DNA from 3 places in the Pseudoalteromonas sp. NFXS39 genome. Region 1 is predicted to be linked to each of the others. Evidence: predicted binding sites of a transcription regulator. Region 1 holds the regulator's gene; each other region holds the start of a gene.

The links. The regulator sigma-54, encoded in region 1, starts transcription at its own class of promoters, with help from an activator protein. The targets are predictions, from matches to a motif close to GTTGGCACGNNNNTNGNNT.
Region 2: J3455_RS16945 (EF-hand domain-containing protein) is a predicted target of sigma-54. The motif match lies at 3,421-3,439, and genes of this name have one in related genera.
Region 3: J3455_RS04230 (flagellar basal body rod protein FlgF) is a predicted target of sigma-54. The motif match lies at 1,849-1,867, and genes of this name have one in related genera.

The regions. Positions count from the first base shown of each region.
Region 1 is NZ_JAGDEC010000007.1:144,927-150,818, reverse strand. Features, by position in the region: gene rapZ (RNase adapter RapZ) at 1-98, opposite strand, end outside; gene ptsN (PTS IIA-like nitrogen regulatory protein PtsN) at 99-551, opposite strand; gene hpf (ribosome hibernation promoting factor) at 555-842, opposite strand; gene J3455_RS14415 (RNA polymerase factor sigma-54) at 870-2,366, opposite strand; gene lptB (LPS export ABC transporter ATP-binding protein) at 2,484-3,209, opposite strand; gene lptA (lipopolysaccharide transport periplasmic protein LptA) at 3,206-3,727, opposite strand; gene lptC (LPS export ABC transporter periplasmic protein LptC) at 3,717-4,271, opposite strand; gene kdsC (3-deoxy-manno-octulosonate-8-phosphatase KdsC) at 4,268-4,819, opposite strand; gene J3455_RS14390 (KpsF/GutQ family sugar-phosphate isomerase) at 4,823-5,794, opposite strand; gene J3455_RS14385 (calcium/sodium antiporter) at 5,798-5,892, opposite strand, start outside.
Region 2 is NZ_JAGDEC010000010.1:22,633-28,524, reverse strand. Features, by position in the region: gene J3455_RS16960 (sigma 54-interacting transcriptional regulator) at 1-1,171, opposite strand, end outside; gene J3455_RS16955 (hypothetical protein) at 1,174-1,701, opposite strand; gene J3455_RS16950 (HAMP domain-containing sensor histidine kinase) at 1,703-3,160, opposite strand; gene J3455_RS16945 (EF-hand domain-containing protein) at 3,473-3,700, shown strand; gene J3455_RS16940 (PLC family EF-hand domain-containing protein) at 3,710-3,937, shown strand; gene J3455_RS16935 (EF-hand domain-containing protein) at 4,041-4,274, shown strand; gene J3455_RS16930 (EF-hand domain-containing protein) at 4,279-4,512, shown strand; gene J3455_RS16925 (amidohydrolase) at 4,606-5,892, shown strand, end outside.
Region 3 is NZ_JAGDEC010000002.1:141,159-147,050, reverse strand. Features, by position in the region: gene flgH (flagellar basal body L-ring protein FlgH) at 1-224, opposite strand, end outside; gene flgG (flagellar basal-body rod protein FlgG) at 240-1,028, opposite strand; gene J3455_RS04230 (flagellar basal body rod protein FlgF) at 1,050-1,814, opposite strand; gene flgE (flagellar hook protein FlgE) at 1,976-3,328, opposite strand; gene J3455_RS04220 (flagellar hook assembly protein FlgD) at 3,380-4,060, opposite strand; gene flgC (flagellar basal body rod protein FlgC) at 4,074-4,505, opposite strand; gene flgB (flagellar basal body rod protein FlgB) at 4,508-4,918, opposite strand; gene J3455_RS04205 (CheR family methyltransferase) at 5,054-5,884, opposite strand.

The sequences.
Region 1 (5,892 bases):
GGAATATTATCAACGCAATAATAACCTAAGTCTTCAAGTACTCGTAAAGCGACCGATTTACCTGAGCCTGAGCGACCGCTGATAATGATTAATTCCATTTATGCCTCTGCTGATATAACCTGAAACAGTTGCTGATCGGTAGTAGCGCTACGCAGCTGTTTACAAAACTCTTTATCTTTAAGTCTATCAGCAATTGTTGATAAGGTCTTTAGATGAAGCTGAGAGTCACCATCTGGTACGATGAGTGCTACGAAAATGTCAACAGGGCGATTATCAATTGCATCAAAATTGATTGGGGATTCACTCACTATGACAAACGCCTGAGGTTCATCGGCGCCACTCATTCGGCCATGTGGAATAGCAATACCTCGGCCAATACCGGTGCTACCTAGCTTCTCTCGGTTGAGTAAAGCATTTAGGATATCTTGTTGAGATAAATGAGGAAGCTGCTGGTGAGCCAGTTCGCTGATATATTCAAGAATTCTTTTTTTGCTATTAAAAAGGACCGCAGCTTTGCTGCAGTCCTGATTAGTAAGTGAACTTAGTTTCATAATTTAATGTCGAGCTAATTTCTCTTTGTGTTTAATGACTTGGCGATCAAGCTTATCGATCAACGAGTCAATGGCTGCGTACATATCTTGATGTTCTGTAGAAGCGAACAATTCGCCTCCGTTTACATGTAAAGTTGCTTCTGCTTTTTGGCTTAATTTTTCTACATCTAGAATGACATGAACATTATTAATATGGTCAAAATGCCTTTCTAGTTTCGCAAACTTGGTGTTTACATAGTCTCTTAATGAATCAGTGATTTCTACATGACGACCAGTTAAATTTAGTTGCATAAGCATTTTTCCTTCTATGTAAAACGTCTAAATCAAACTCTTACGCTGATTAGACGGAGGTATTGCTAGAGACTCACGATATTTTGCAATTGTACGTCTAGCTACTTTAATTCCTTGCTCAGCCAATATATCTGCAATTTTGCTATCACTCAATGGTTTAGCCGAGTTTTCTGCAGCGACTAACTTCTTGATTAAAGCGCGTATTGCTGTTGAAGAACACTCACCACCATTTTCAGTGCTGACATGGCTTGAGAAGAAATATTTCAACTCAAAAATACCCCTAGGGGTATGCATATATTTTTGCGTTGTTACTCGTGAAATCGTCGATTCATGCATTTCGACCATTTCAGCAACATCATTTAGCACCATCGGCTTCATTGCTTCTGGGCCATGCTCAAAGAAAGCTTGTTGTTGTTGAACGATACAGTTGGTCACTTTTAATAGTGTATCGTTACGGCTTTCTAAGCTCTTAATAAACCACTTTGCTTCTTGTAAGTGAGAGCGAATAAATTGGCTGTCGCTACTTGATTTAACAGAGCGAGACATAGCCGCATATTGGCTGTTCACTCTAATCTTTGGCATACTATCTGGGTTTAACTCAACCACCCAGCGACCTTTTACTTTTTTCACTGATACATCAGGTATGACGTACTCAGACTCTTCGCGTACTATGCTATCCGCAGGCTTAGGGTTTAAGCTGTGAATTAGCGTCATTACTTCTTTAAGCTCATTTTCTTTAAGCTTAGTCTTTTTCATCAAAGTTCGATAGTCGCGACTCGCTAATAATTCGATATGCTCAGATAAAACCATTTTAGTTTCAGCTAAATATGGCGTGTTTGCATCGAATTGGCGAAGTTGAATACACAGGCATTCCTGTAAACTACGCGCGCCAATACCGACAGGATCAAACAATTGAATTCTCTTTAGGACCGCTTCGACTTCATCAAGTTCGATTTCTTCTTCATCACTATTTTGATTAAAGCTCTCGACGATATCTTCACAGCTTACCGTTAAAATACCAGAGTCATCGATAGCCTCAACAATTGCCACAGCAATCGCTTCATCAGTCGGACTAAAGGGAGTTAGCTGTAATTGCCACATAAGGTATTCGTGAAGGGTTTCGGTCGATGCACCTTGATAAATAGATTCATCTTCTGGCATTGGCCCTGATGATGTTGATGGAGCGGCACTCATGTACTCATCCCATGTAACATCCATGGCTAAATCGTCACTTACAGTGTCTTTATTTAGAGCATCACTGCTTTCTTGTTCATATTCGCTAGGTGCTTCGTCTGCAGAAGCGCTGACTTGCACATCGTCAGATTCAGCTTTTTGCTCATTTTTGCCGATGCTTTCTTCGTTGTAATCCGCTTCTTCCACTTCAAGTAAAGGGTTACTATCTAGCGCCTCTTGAATTTCTTGTTGGAGATCCAATGTACTGAGCTGCAACAAACGAATAGCTTGTTGCAGTTGTGGAGTCATTGTAAGTTGCTGGCCCATGCGCAGCTGTAATGATTGCCTCATGTATCCCTAACAATCCTTTTTTTAAGTTATCGATAACTGTGCAAAGACAGTTAAGTTATTATCGATTTATTGTCATTGTTATAAGTCTAGCAGATGCTCTAGTCGGTGGCGTAATGGTTACAGCCTAAATTGCTCGCCTAGATAAACATCGCGTACAGTTTGGTCAGCTAATACGTGCTCAGGTGTGCCTGATGCAATTAGCTCCCCATGAGAAACAATGTAGGCTTTTTCACAAACATCAAGGGTTTCTCGAACATTATGGTCAGTAATTAGTACACCAATACCACGATTTTTTAGGTGCTCAATAATTTTCTTTATATCTAACACTGAAATTGGATCAACACCAGCAAAAGGCTCATCTAAAAGGATAAATTTAGGATTAGCGGCTAATGCGCGAGCAATTTCAACGCGGCGACGTTCACCACCAGATAGCGCCATACCTTGACTATCACGGATGTGTTGGATGCTAAATTCATCTAATAAGCTATTTAGAGTTTCTTCCCGCGTGGTTTTATTTAGATCTTTACGAGTCTCTAAAATAGCCATCAAGTTTTGGTAAACTGTTAACTTTCGAAAAATCGAAGATTCTTGCGGTAGATAACCAATACCCAACCTCGCACGGCTGTGCATTGGCAAAAGGGTAATATCGTTATCATCGATGCTAATTTTACCTTTGTCGCTCGGAACTAGGCCTACAATCATGTAAAAAGTCGTGGTTTTACCAGCACCATTTGGGCCAAGCAAGCCAACAATACTGCCTGCTTCAACTTCCAGACCGACATTTTTAACCACTTGGCGGCCTTTGTAGCTCTTAGCTAAAAGCTCTGCTTTTAATGTGCTCATGGTTGGCCTTTATTGTCTTTTTTATTTTCAACAGGTACTAAAATAGTGTGTACACGATCTGATGAGTTTTCGTCTTTTTCAGCACTGATAAGCTGCTGAGCCATATCATAGGTAATGCTTTTCGCTGTTACTTTTTGACCAGCTTGGGTAACTTCAGCTTCACCGTTTAAGGTTAAGAAGCGTTTCGCAACATCATAACGAACTTCTTCAGCACTGGCGCTCATTACGGAACCATCCGTTTGTTTTTCTTCGAAGTAAGCTGGTTTGCCTGTTGCAATAATTAGCTCTACTGTACCTTCGGTATCACCGCCGTGTGCTTCAAGACGTTCTGCTGTAATACGACGATTACCATGCACGATCTCTACGTTACCTTCAAATATGCCAACGCCATCTTTTAGTTTACCAACTTGGCGATCTGAGCTAATGCTAATTTGTGCGCCAGTTTGCTCGGCAGCGGTGCCGGAAAACGCAATCAATAAGCTTGGGATCAGGAGTAATTTCTTCAGTTTATTGGTCATAGTATATGGTTCGTGTATGGTTAGTTAACTCAACAATTTCGGTTTTTAAATCGGCTTTTAAGCCTTTACCGGTAATCTTTAAATTCGGTCCTGTTAGTGTTACAGGTTGCTTTGAAAACATGGTCATTTTATTAATGTCGACATTAATGTTTTCTGCTTTTATATCTTCGATCATACCGTTATGGGTTAAGTTTTTAGCAACTACATCCCCTTCAAAAATCAGCTGATCATTTTCGTATAAAGTGGCTTCTTTGGCTTTTACTTGCCAAACCTGCTGGTCGCCATAAATAGTAAATACAGGTTGCTCAAAAAAGGTAAACCCTAATTGTTGATACAACTCCATTTTAGCCGCAGCTACTTTATGACTGATTTTTCCTTGCTCGTCATAAGCAGTTTGCTTTAACGCCACCGCAGTGTAATCAGGCGTTGCAATGATCTCGTCTTCACTAGTTATTGTGTCTGCTGATTGATTAAAGTACGGATACCACAACCACACCATGCAACAAACAAAAACAACACTCAGTAAAATACGGGCTATATTCATGCGCTGGTTCCATCGCTAGTTAACGGCTTACCGTTTTCTAACATCAGTAAATCAGTTAATTCACGCACGGCTCCAAAGCCACCTGGTAATAATGTGGTGTAATGAGCCAGCTTTTTAATTAGTGGGTGTGCGTCGTTAACAGCAACAGCAAACCCTACTTTTTCCATTACTGGTAAGTCTGGACCATCATCACCAATATAGGCAATTTGCTCATCAGTTAGCCCCAGTTTATCCTTTAACTCTTGATAAGCAATTAGCTTATCTTCTTGTCCCTGATAAATGTGCTGAACTGTTAGGCTAGTCATTCGCTGCTGAACTATTTGTGAATGGCGGCCAGTAATGACTGCCACTTCAAAACCACTATTTATGAGCGCTTTAATACCAAAGCCATCTTTTGTATTGAATGCTTTAAGTTCTTCGCCATCATTGCCTAAATAAATTCGGCCATCAGAAAAAACACCATCAATATCGCAGATTAGCAATTTTACTTTTTGTGCGCGCTGACTCACATCAGGGCTAAGAGGCTGGTAAAGCTCGGCGAATGTCATTGCTTAAAGAACTCCTGCTTTTAATAGGTCTTGCATATTAAGGGCACCAATAGGCGTATTACTATGATCTACCACAATTAAACCATTGATACGTTTACGTTCCATAATGTTCAATGCCTCAGCTGCAAGCATGTCAGGGCGCGCAGTAGTACATGAACGAGTCATCACTTGACTAATAGCAGTACTATGGATATCAATGCGCTGCTCTAAAATACGGCGTAAATCACCATCGGTGAATAATCCGGCTAACTTTTTGTCTGCACCTATTACCGCAGTCATACCAAGGCCCTTGGCTGACATTTCAATTAACGCATCTTTAATGCTTTGCGTTTCGTTAACGATTGGGGTGGCATCGCCTGCGTGCATAACATCATCTAATGTTAGTAATAAACGTTTACCTAGACTGCCACCAGGATGCGAAAGTGCAAAATCGTCAGCTGTAAAACCACGCGTTTCAAGTAACGCAACGGCTATTGCATCGCCCATAACTAATGTTGCTGTTGTACTAGCAGTTGGTGCTAGGCCTAACGGGCATGCTTCTTTACTTACTTTAATGCAAACATGGACATCAGATAGCTTTGCCATGGTTGAATCTGGATTGCCTGTTAGTGAAATCATCTTTGCGCCAATGCGCTTAATAACAGGAATTATGCTTAGTACTTCGCTGGTCTCACCAGAGTTAGAAATACACATCACTACATCATCATGAGTGATCATGCCTAAATCACCGTGGCTTGCTTCACCAGGGTGAACAAAAAATGCGGGTGTACCAGTACTTGCAAGGGTCGCCGCAATTTTATTACCAACGTGGCCTGACTTGCCCATACCGATAACAATGATACGGCCTTTACACTGGAACATTAATTGACAAGCCTTATCGAAATCTTGATTTATATATTGCTCAATTTCTTGTAAGGCTTGTGCTTCAATTTCGAGTACGCGCTTACCTTGCGCGATAAAGCTTTGTTGTGTCATTGATTATCCTATTTGGCTAAAAATATAGCCCTGATATGCAATAAATGCGACTAACAAGAAGCCACCTTCTACTCTATTGATACGACGAGCACCTTTAA
Region 2 (5,892 bases), on a different contig from region 1:
AAAGCGGCTCAGCATTGCTGTTTAATGCACTTTCTACGAGCTGAGCTGCAATCACTTTACCGGGTGTTAGGGCTACTACCTGCTCTATCACATTCTGTAATTGACGAATATTACCCGGCCAGTCATAGCGAACCAAGGCATGCATCGCGTCATTAGCAAATTGCTTTTGCTCTTGTCCCATACGTTTAGCAATTAAACCTGCAAAATGCTGTGCTAGCAAACTAATATCTTCTCTGCGCTCACAAAGCGGGGGGAGTTTTAAGTTCACCACATTTAATCGGTAATATAAATCTTCACGGAATTGCTGGTTGCTGATTGCCTCAGGGAGGTTCTTGTGAGTCGCTGACACCACCCTCACATCAATTGGGATTTCTTCTTGAAAGCCCACAGGGCGAATGGTTTTCTCTTGTAAAACCCTTAGCAGCTTTACTTGTAAATTTAGCGGCATATCACCTATTTCGTCTAGAAAAAGGGTACCACCTTGGGCTTGTTGAAACAAACCTTGGTGGTCTTTTACCGCGCCTGTAAACGCGCCTTTTTTATGACCAAACAATTCAGATTCTAAAAGCTCCCCCGGCACAGCGCCGCAGTTAATAGCAACAAATGGCCCTTCACTAACATGGCTATGTTGATGTATCGCTTGTGCTAGCAGCTCTTTACCTGTTCCGCTGGCACCGGAAATCAACACATTCACTTGCGTTGGGCCAAGCAATTTAACTTGCTCAAGTAAATGCAACATCGCGCCGCTGCGGGTGACAATATTTGTTTGTGTTGGTGTTTCATCACCATGTACACCATGGATCTCGATAGCTTTAGCAAGGCTGTCGAACAGCTCATCTTTATCAACCGGCTTGGTAATAAACGCAAATATACCTTGTTTAGTTGCTTCAACTGCATCAGGAATCGAACCATGCGCTGTCATCATAATCACCGGCATCGAAGGATAACGACTTTGCAGCTGGCGATGCAGGGCCATGCCGTCCATTTCATCCATTCTTAAGTCAGTGATCACCGCATCATAGGTTTGGCTTTTTAGCGCTTGTAATGCCTCAATGCCACTTTCAACAGTACTTACCAAGTAGCCTTTAGACTCAATTCTAATCGCCAATAACTTTAATAAACTAGCATCGTCATCAACTAATAAAACTCGTGGTTTTGTTACTTCATTCATGGTTACTGCTCCTTGGTTTCTTCACGTAGCAGAAGTTGTTGTTCGATAGTCGCAAGCGACGATAAGGTTTTTTCCATTTCATCACTCAGCGCTTGCTTTGCTTGTTTTGCCGCTAAACTTTGCTGTAAATATTGCTTTTGTAACCAAAGATACTGCTTAATATCATCTGGCCAATAATAAGCACGGTCGCTTTTATCAAGCAGGTTAAGGGCCTTTTCAGGTTCTGAAGCAGCGAATAAACATATCGACTCAAAAAGACGTTTTAGTTCATTCTCACCAACATAATTTACTTTGTCAGATTTTGCTTTAAAGCCACCACACTTGGCAGCATGCCATGCAATAACGGTACTTGCGGACGGATACAAAGGCTCACTTTTTGGTCGAGGTTTAGGGTTAGGTTGCTCATCAGGTTTAACCTCTGCTTTCGGCTCTACTTGTTCTGGCTCAACATTCTTTTGCGTGAGCGTGCACCCAGTTATAAAAAACGTGCCTATAACAAGCATAAAACTGGCTTTATTAGCTAAGCCCATATCAGTTAACTCCTTGGGTTAATTGAATTGGTAAAATGGCTGTAAATACACACCCTTGAGGGTCATTATCAGTAATAGAGAGCTTACCGTTTAATTGCTCAACGGTTTCTTTGACTATGGTTAAACCCAGTCCGCTGCTCATTTCAGTATGTTGTTTTGCATTCTTGCCTTGGTAAAAAGCCCCGAACACAGCGGCTTTTTCAGTATCATCAATGCCTTCGCCTAAGTCGCTTACACTCAAAATTAATTGCCCCTGCTTTAAGCTTGCCTTGATTATCACTGACTCATGTTCTGGCGAAAACTTTAACGCATTTGAGGTCAGCTGAATAAGCACCATTTCAAGTAGTTCTATTGATATAAACAAGGCTTTATTTGGTAACTCGTTAACCCAAACAATGGATAAATCACGCACAGATAATCGGTGCTCAAAATGACGCTCAATTTTATTCATCATCACGTTAAAATTAAGCTCGCTCAGGCTTTGCTTACTAGTGCGGATAGCGTTGTAACTCAATAAGCTTTCAATCATGACTCTAAGTCGCACCATACTTTGTGTTATTAGCTCAAGGACTGCTTGTTGCTCGCTATTGATTGGGCCAACAATTTCATCTGCAAGTAAATCTGTGCCTTCAACCATAGAAGCTAGGGGGGTTTTCAACTCATGTGTCACATGACGCAAAAAAGTATCTTTTTGCTGCTCAAGCATATGTAACTGTACTTGTACCCATTTAAGTTTATTGCCTAATTCAACTAACTCTGAAGAACCACGAACATGAATTTTTTGCTGCCAGTGCCCTTGCCCTAATTTATCAATAACATTGGTAAGCTCTCGTAGGCGTCCGCTGATCCGCCATAGAAATCCACCACCTACCAATAGCGTGAGTGGAATTAATGCTATTAACCAATTAATAAATGAAGCTTGTAGTGCTTTTAATTGCTGTTGGTTTTTTGTGATCCGTAATTCATTTTGCTCTTTAAGCCAGTTTGTTTGTTCACTGATAAGCTTGCTAGCAGGAGCAAACAGCTCACCATCTTGCTTTTGTTCAACTAGCAAATGCTGCTCTGCAAATTGTAATACCTCAGCAAGCTGATGCCACTGCGACACATAATCAGCTGTAGGGCTCAAAAAAATAAGCTCATCAACACTTTGCAAAGAAGATTGCCACTTGTTAGCAATCAGGCTATCGAGAGATTCACTCTTAAGCACCCAATTTTGTCGAGTCGCCCTTTCTAAACTATTTAAGTCTTGTTTAAGGTTATTGAATGCTTTGGTAAGTTCGTAATTGTCACCGACGATTTCTTGGGTCAGCGCAAGCTGCTTATTAAGGGCATTTAAAAACAAAATCACCACTAAAGATAACGGCAGTAAAGACAGCAAAATACTACAAACGAACTGACCAATGAGACTAGGCCGCCAGTTGACTAACTGTTTCATTTTTATCGCTACTTTATTTTGCATATTCACTCTCAACATAATTGCTGATGCTGATTATTAGTGAATAAACTTAGACACTCGCTGAATCCGACCTTAAAAAGTACGGACTTTTACCCAAAAACTGATACATAGTTGCTATTTAGCAACACGCTAACTCATTGAAACAAGGTGAATAAAGCTTAGTCGCCTAAAAAGCGTTGCAAAAAAGACACAATACTCTGTAACTATTTCGCATTAAAAACCACACAAAAGATATAACCCACTGATAATTAACACATTTAAAAACTGGCACCAATTTTGATAACTACAAAGTAAATTAGTCATTTAGGACACAAAATGAAGATTACGGCCATTTCAGCCGCAGTGTTGATAAACCTAGTTACGGTAGACTGTTATGCATTCGATCTGCAAACGACTTTTAACGAGCTAGATAAAGACAGTAACGGCTTTTTGAGTGAAGCAGAGGCATCTGAAGATGCATTATTACATAGCAACTTTACTCAAATAGATAGTAACCAAGATGGTCAAATTTCATTTTCTGAGTTTCAGTCGTTTATTCAATAGGAGATTGTAATGAAACAACTTTTAGCAGCGTTTTCACTCATGTTTTTGGTTATCAGCGCTACCGTTTTAGCATCACAAATGGATGTTCGATTTGCTAAATTTGATACAAACGCCGACGGTGAGATTTCTTTAGCTGAAGCGACTAAGCACGATAACTTACTTAAGCAATTTGCCGACCTAGATGAAAACGGCGATCAAGTTTTGTCTGAACAAGAGTTTGAAAAATTCAAACCTTAACGGCTTAAAGTGCTTGCCATAATCCCAGAGGGAATGTGTAAACGGATTTAAATTATGGGAGTTAAATTATGGCAAGCACTTTTATTTATAAAGGAGTGTAATTATGAGAATTTTCTGGCTTGCTTCATGTACCTTAATTACAATAAGCTTCAATAGCTTAGCATTGGATGTAAAACAAAGATTTGATCACCTAGATAAAGACAAAAATGGCTTTTTGTCTTTGCAAGAACTGTCATCCCAACCACACTTGCAAAAACGCATGGCAGAGTGGGATACAGATAAAGATCAACAAATTTCGCTTCTAGAATTTAAACACTATTTAACAAACAAGAGTTAAAGTAATGTCAAAATTAACCTTTGCCAGCCTAATTTTATGTTGTGGATTTAGCACATTGGGTTTTGCTGCAGATAGTATTGGTGAAAAATTTAAACAACTTGACCGTAATGACGATGGCTACCTTACTCGCTCAGAGTCTGCAAGAGATCCTGCTCTATGGTCACGTTTTAAAAATTACGACAGCGATAAAGATAATAAATTATCGCTGAGTGAATTTAAGGTCTACGCAAGTAAATAAAAATGTCTATTTGTTTATTTAATTGCTGCTGAGTTGCAGTTTACTGCAACTCTGATAATGTTTTCATAATTCAATAAAAACTATTAGAAGATTATGAAACTCATCATCAGCTTACTGGCAACAGCTTCGATAAGTTGTTTTGCCAATACCACAGTAATTTACAATGTAAATGGTTACACACCAACCTACAAAGGTGAAACTCAACACTTTTCAACACTGGTTTTTAAAGACGGTAAAGTTGTAAAAACCGGTAATGATTCAATCAAAAAAAGCTTTCCTGATGCCACCACGATTGATGGCCAACAAGCCACGTTATTGCCTGGTTTGATTGATGCCCATGGCCATGTGATTGGTTTAGGTAATAACCTTTCACAACTTGATGTTAGAAGTACTCGCTCGGCAGATGAAGTTGGCAAAATGCTAGCTGAGTTTGCTAAAGATAAACAAGGCTGGATCATTGGTCGAGGTTGGAACCAAGAGCAGTGGCCTGGTGGACAGTTCCCAAATGCTGCTGATTTAGACAAGTATTTAAAAGACAAACCCGTAGTGCTTTCTCGAGTTGATGGCCATGCTGTGTGGGTAAATTCAAAAGCAATGGAGCTTGCAGGTATCACCAAAGAAACTCGCTCTCCTGCCGGTGGTGAAATTATAAAACTGGATTCTGGTTTACCTTCAGGGGTATTCATTGATAAAGCCGAAACGCTTATTACTCAGCATGTACCAAAAGCAAGCCATGCCAGCATTAATACTGCATTAGATAATGCAGGTAAACATCTACTTAGTTTAGGGATTACATCAACCCATGATGCCGGTATCGATTATGATACCTGGCAAGTGTATAAGCAGCGCTCTGAACAAAGCACCCTTCCCGTCAGAATAGTAGCTATGCTAAGTGCTGCTGATCCTCAGCTAGAAACAATGCTTAAAGCGGGCCGATATAAAGATATGAATGACATGCTGTCGATTCGTAGTGTCAAAGTGTATGCAGATGGTGCGCTAGGAAGTCGTGGTGCAGCCCTAATCGAGGAATACGCAGATCGAAAAAATCACCATGGCTTAATGCTTGAAACCCAAGAAAAGCTTGAGCAACTATTCAACTTAAGCTTTACCCATGGCTTTAGTGCTAACACCCATGCAATTGGTGATAAAGCCAATCACGTAGTGCTAGATGCCTATGAAAATGTGTTTAAAAAAACCGGTGGAATTTTACTTCGTAACCGAATTGAACATGCACAAATTGTTACTCCTGAAGACATTCCTCGTTTTAAAACGTTAAAAATCATTCCATCAATGCAGCCTGTTCATGCAACATCTGATATGCATATGGCAGAGCAACGTCTAACTGAAAAACAACTTGAAGGGGCTTACGCTTGGAAAACC
Region 3 (5,892 bases), on a different contig from region 1:
TTAACAGTGATGATATCGCCAGCGCGTAGAGCCTTTTTATCTGAGTACAAGTCATTTGATGAATAACTATCAAACAACGACCCCGTTGGTACCATAGGCTCTGTTGTAGGCTCCGGGTACATAGGCGCATAGTAAGGGTCATCCTGAACCACATGATGATTTTGCGTTGTCATACAACCACCCAGCATTAATGCTGCCGATGTGACTAAGATAATATTACGCATGCTGCCTCCTACCCATTAAAGCTGCTGATTAATGTAACTAAGCATTTCATCAACCGCTGAAATCACTTTTGAATTCATTTCATAAATTCGTTGTGTTTCAATCAAGTTAACGAGCTCTTCTGTCACATTCACGTTAGACGTTTCAAGAGAACCTTGAACCACACTGCCTAAACCATCGATACCTGGGTTACCTTGCACAGGCGCACCACTAACAGCGGTTTCTGTGTATAAGTTTTGCCCCATGGGCTCAAGACCCGATGGATTAATAAAATCACTAATAGTTAGCTGACCAATTACCACATTGTCTGGTTGCCCTGCGATACGAACTGACACTTCACCGTCTTGCGAAACAGTGATTGATTGTGCATCATCTGGAACATTCATTTCAGGCTGCAAGGGAAAACCCGCTCCCGATGTCACAATTCGACCATCTTCGTCAGTCGTGAATTGACCATTACGTGAATAGGCAATATTGCCATCAGGTAATTGCACTTCAAAAAAACCAGGACCTGAAATCATCCAATCCAATGAATTTTCTGTGGTAAGCATGTTACCTTGTGAAAAGTTCTTTTGGTTAGCAACCACTTTGGCACCGGCACCTAGCATTAAGCCCGATGGCATTTCAGTGTCTTGTGACGAACGACCACCTGGTTGGTTAATGTTTTGATATAGTAAATCTTCAAATACGGCGCGGCTTTTTTTGTAACCGACCGTGCTGGCATTCGCGAGATTATTTGAGATCACCGAAATATCGGTTTGCTGGGCGTCAAGCCCGGTTTTACTGATCCATAATGCAGGATTCATAACTCTACCCTCTCAGTCATCTTAAACAATGCGTAACAGCTGATCTTGACGCTCATCGAGCTCTTCGGCTGTTTTCATCAATTTAACTTGTAATTCAAATTGGCGTTGATTGCTGATCATGTCGACCATTTCATGCACTGGGTTTACATTCGACATCTCAAGCGTTCCCGACAGTACTTTCACGTTCGGCGAAATATCACAAAAACCACATAGATCATTTACCAACATATCTTCTTTTGGTCGGAATAACCCGTCATTACCTTTTTCAAGCTGAGTGTTATCAGCCTCAATCACTTTCAGCCGATCAACTACTTCTAAAAAGTTAGCAGGCGCACCTTGTGGGCGAACCTGAATAGCGCCATCTTCACTAAACTCAACTTTCTCGATAGGTAACGGCAAAATAATTGGACCACCTTCGCCAATTACTTGACGGCCGTGGCTAGTGATCAACGCGCCATCTGGAGTAATGTTTAATGTGCCAGTTTTGGTGTACGCCTCATTGCCTGATGCATCTTGTACACTCAACCAACCACGGTCACTCATCGCGATATCAAGCTCGCGGCCAGTTTCAACAAAGCCACCCGATTCCATATTAGATCCAGGGCGTTCTTGCATTGCAAACACCCTAGATGGCAGACCTTCACCGAAGGCTTGCATAGAGCGAGCTTGTGCAAAATCAGCTTTAAAGCCAGTGGTGTTAGCATTAGCAAGATTGTTCGCCTTGAGTTCAAGACCTCGCAAGCTTTGCTTTGCACCCGACATGGCAATGTAGACCATTTTGTCCATAACATTGACTCACTAAAAATACGATAACTAAGAAATGCAATAAAAGTGCCAAAGTAAAATTGACGCTAAAATAGGAAAGAAAAATGAGGTCGGTAAAATGAAAAAAGGCTGCCAATAGAGGGAGCAGCCTTCGTGTCGGATTAAGCTTAGAGCCGCTAAAATTAACGGATCTGTAGGATATTTTGTTGTAGTGTTGAGTTAACCTCAAGCGCACGTGAATTTGCCTGGAAGTTACGCTGCGCACTGATCAAATCAACAAGTTCACTAGTTAAGTTAACATTCGACTGCTCAAGCGCTGATGAGTTAATTGAACCTAAAGTACCTGAACCTGGTTCACCGGCAATTGGCTCACCAGAGGTTAAGCTTTTCTTCCATGCCGTGTTACCCACTTGCTGTAAACCTTGTGAATTAGAAAAGCGCACCATTGCCACTTGGCCCAAGAATGAAGTATCACCATTACTGTAAGAAGCAACGATTTTACCATCTGTACCAATATCAATACCTGATAGACGACCTACAGTCGCACCATCTTGCTCTAGCGCTTTCACTTCAAAGTTACTTGCATATTGGGTCGGTATTTTATTCGTTGTACCAGCTTCATCGCGCCAATTGATGTTTACATCATCAGGGAAACTCGCACCGTTAGATAATAAACCAGATATACCGGCTGAAGGTATTGTTAATGGATTAAACGTAGCATCAGTATTTGGAGTCCCATCAGTGCTTTGAGGTAAACCACTTGAGTCAAACTGAAAAGTTGAAATAGGTGTATATGGCGACGCAGTTTGCTCAGTACCATTAGCAGCAAACGGCTTTTCATCAAGTGTTGCAAACACTTGCCATTCATTGTCATTACCAGTCACTGCTGCGTCAGTTTTAACAAAGAAGAACTGTAAAATGTGTGGCTCACCTAAAGAATCATACACCGTTGTTGATGTTGAACTGTTGTACGATGCACTTGTCTCTGGGTCAAATGGTGTAACTGCTGGCGTTAATGCACGCGAATCTAAGTTAAACGACGAATAAACATTGGTCGTAGCGCGTGGAGAACCTGATGCATCAGGAATTTGTAGCGCAGAAGATGTGCTTAAACTAACAGAAGTTGTATCACCCGTTGCTTCATCAACAGGGAAACCTTGTAAGTAGTTTCCGCTAGCATCCACAATAAAGTTGTCTTTATTAAGTTTGAACGCACCAGCACGAGTATATGTAAAATCTTGTGCACCTAGGTCATTTGCCATGGCAAAGTAACCTTCACCAGTAATTGCTAAGTCCAGTGAGTTATTAGTGAAAGATAATGAACCTTGGTGGAATTGCTGTGCCACCATTGTTGTTCTTACACCGTCACCATTTTTTGTTTTACCAGAACTAAATACTGATGATGCGTACACATCAGCGAACTCTGCACGAGACTCCTTAAAGCCCGTGGTATTGACGTTAGCAATATTATTTGCTGTAACGTCTAAATCTTTTTGCGCGGCTGCTAAGCCTGTTAATGCAATATTGAAGCTCATAACTCACCTCTAACCTATCTCTTAGCCTAAGCTAACCCAAACCTTTTTTACTTATGCGATTTCAGCTATATCAGTTAGCCTAACCGCACCCTCTTTTGTATTTACGATAATGCCGCTGGCGCCATTAATATTGACACTTTCAATATTCTTAAAGGTCGCCATTGGCATACTGCTGTAGTCTCCATTTACAAAGCCTTCAGCACTGATGTCATACTCACCTTCAGGGAGTACATTGCCATCGTTATCTTTACCATCCCATTCAAAACGAAGTGCACCCGCTGACTGCGAACCTAATTCAATCGTGCGCACTAACTGGCCCGATGAATCTGTTATTCTTAACGTTAGAGACTCAACGGCAGTTTCTGCAACTACCGACCCTTTAGCGAGATTTTCACCATCAAAATCAATCGTGTCAGACTCAAGTAACGCTTGCTTACCAACAAGGGTAGAAGCCTGTAACGCAGAATTTGATGTCATTGAAGCAGTCAGTGATTCAAACTTCTCATTTAAGTTTGAAATACCCTCAGCCATAGTGAAGTTCGTCATCTGCGCAATCATTTGATCATTATCAGCTGGCTTGCTTGGGTCTTGAAACGACAACTGTTGTGTTAAAAGTGAGAAGAAGTCTTCTTGCGTTAAAGTATCATCTTTCTCTTCTGTTTTATTTTGATTGTCTTGCCAACGTAAATTATCTAAATACGTGGATGACGCACTGCTGATGTCGTTACTCATAACTTATCCTCGGTTACCGCTGCCCAAGCAACAGTGTTTTACTTAACATTTGCTTAGCTGCATCAGCAACTTGCACATTTGTTTGGTAAGAGCGAGAGGCAGAAATCATATTTGCCATTTCTTCTACAACATTAACGTTAGGCTTATAGATGTAACCATTTTCATCAGCACTTGGATGGTTTGGGTTATATTCAATTTGCAGAGGCTTATCACTCTCTACAATGCCTAGTACTTTAACGCCAACAGAAGAGCCCTGAGGATTGCTTTGTGATGCTGACGCTTTAGTCAACTCTGCAGCAAAAACAGGATGGCGCGCTCGATACGTCTGATCTTGGCTAGAACTAATCGAATTCGCATTCGAGATATTACTGGCAGTAGTATTTAAGCGGACATTTTGCGCGCTCATACCGGTTGCTGAAATATCAAAAACATTATACAAACTCATGATTAAGCTCCTTGACTACCGAGGGCTTTTTTAAGGCCTTTAATTTTACTACTCATAAATTGCAGGCTTGCCTGATACTCTAATGAGTTCTGTACATACAAGTTTCGTTCCACTTGTATATCAACTGAGTTACCATCACCTGTATCTGCTTGATTTGGCGTACGAAACATTTCGGCATTACCAACAAAACGACTGCCTCCGGCAATATGTTTAGCATCGGTTCTTACCATACTATTGCCACCTTGCTGGTTGCTTTTTGCCGCTTTTAATGCCGAGGCAAAATCGATGTCTTTCGCTTTATAGCCCGGCGTATCAGCATTAGCGATATTTGTCGCTAATAACTCAGCGCGTTGTGAACGGATCAACATCGCATGCGGATGAACTCCAAATGCTTTATCAAAACTGATAGCCATAACCATCTCCAAAAAATTGACTCTGCAGTGAACAATGCAAAAGATAAGCCAAAAATAAGGAGTAAGTTTTATTTGTATAACAGACTGAAAAATAGATAAATTTAGCAACCTAAGGACTAGGTTGCTAAGGAGAGTTTACTTTTTTTGATAGATAATACCAGGGTTACAACGAACCATATCAAAGCTGTCACTAAGGCCCGCCATTGATTCAGATGCACCTAAAAATAGATAACCTTTAGGGTTTAAAGCTTGAGCAAATTGCGAAATGATTTTAGCTTTTACTTCTGGTGAGAAGTAAATTAACACATTACGACAAAATATAATGTCAAACTTGCCCATTAAGGCGTATGAATCTAGTAAGTTTAAATGTCTAAAGCTCACCATTTTGCGAATAGGTTCAACAACCTGAGCCATTCCATTACCGCTGTCCTTAAAGAACTTCTGACGTCGTTCCATCGACAAACCACGAGCAAGGGCTAACGAGTCGTACTCAGCGTTCTTACACATATCAAGCATGGTATTAGAAATGTCTGTGCCAATTATTTGCGCTCCCATCTTTAATACGCCAGGGTTTTTAGCCTGAAACTCAGCGACCGACATGGCAATAGAGTATGGCTCCTGCCCTGATGAACTTGCCGCTGACCATATTTTCAATGGTCGACGAACATCTTTAAGTTCAGGGAATAGCTTCGTTTTCAATAGCTCAAATGGGTATTGGTCTCGAAACCATAGCGTCTCATTGGTGGTCATGGCATCAACCACAGCGGCACGAAGCTGCCTCTCATGAGGACTTAAGGTTTTACTTACCAACTGTGATAAAGACTCGACATTAAAACGCGCCATAAGCGGCGCTAGGCGACTTTTTACTAAGTAAAGTTTGTTATCACCAAGCACAATGCCACATTGTTGTTCTAAGAAAGAGCGGAATTGATCGTATTCGCTTTGTTGTAAATGCTTATTTTCCAAAGTAATAC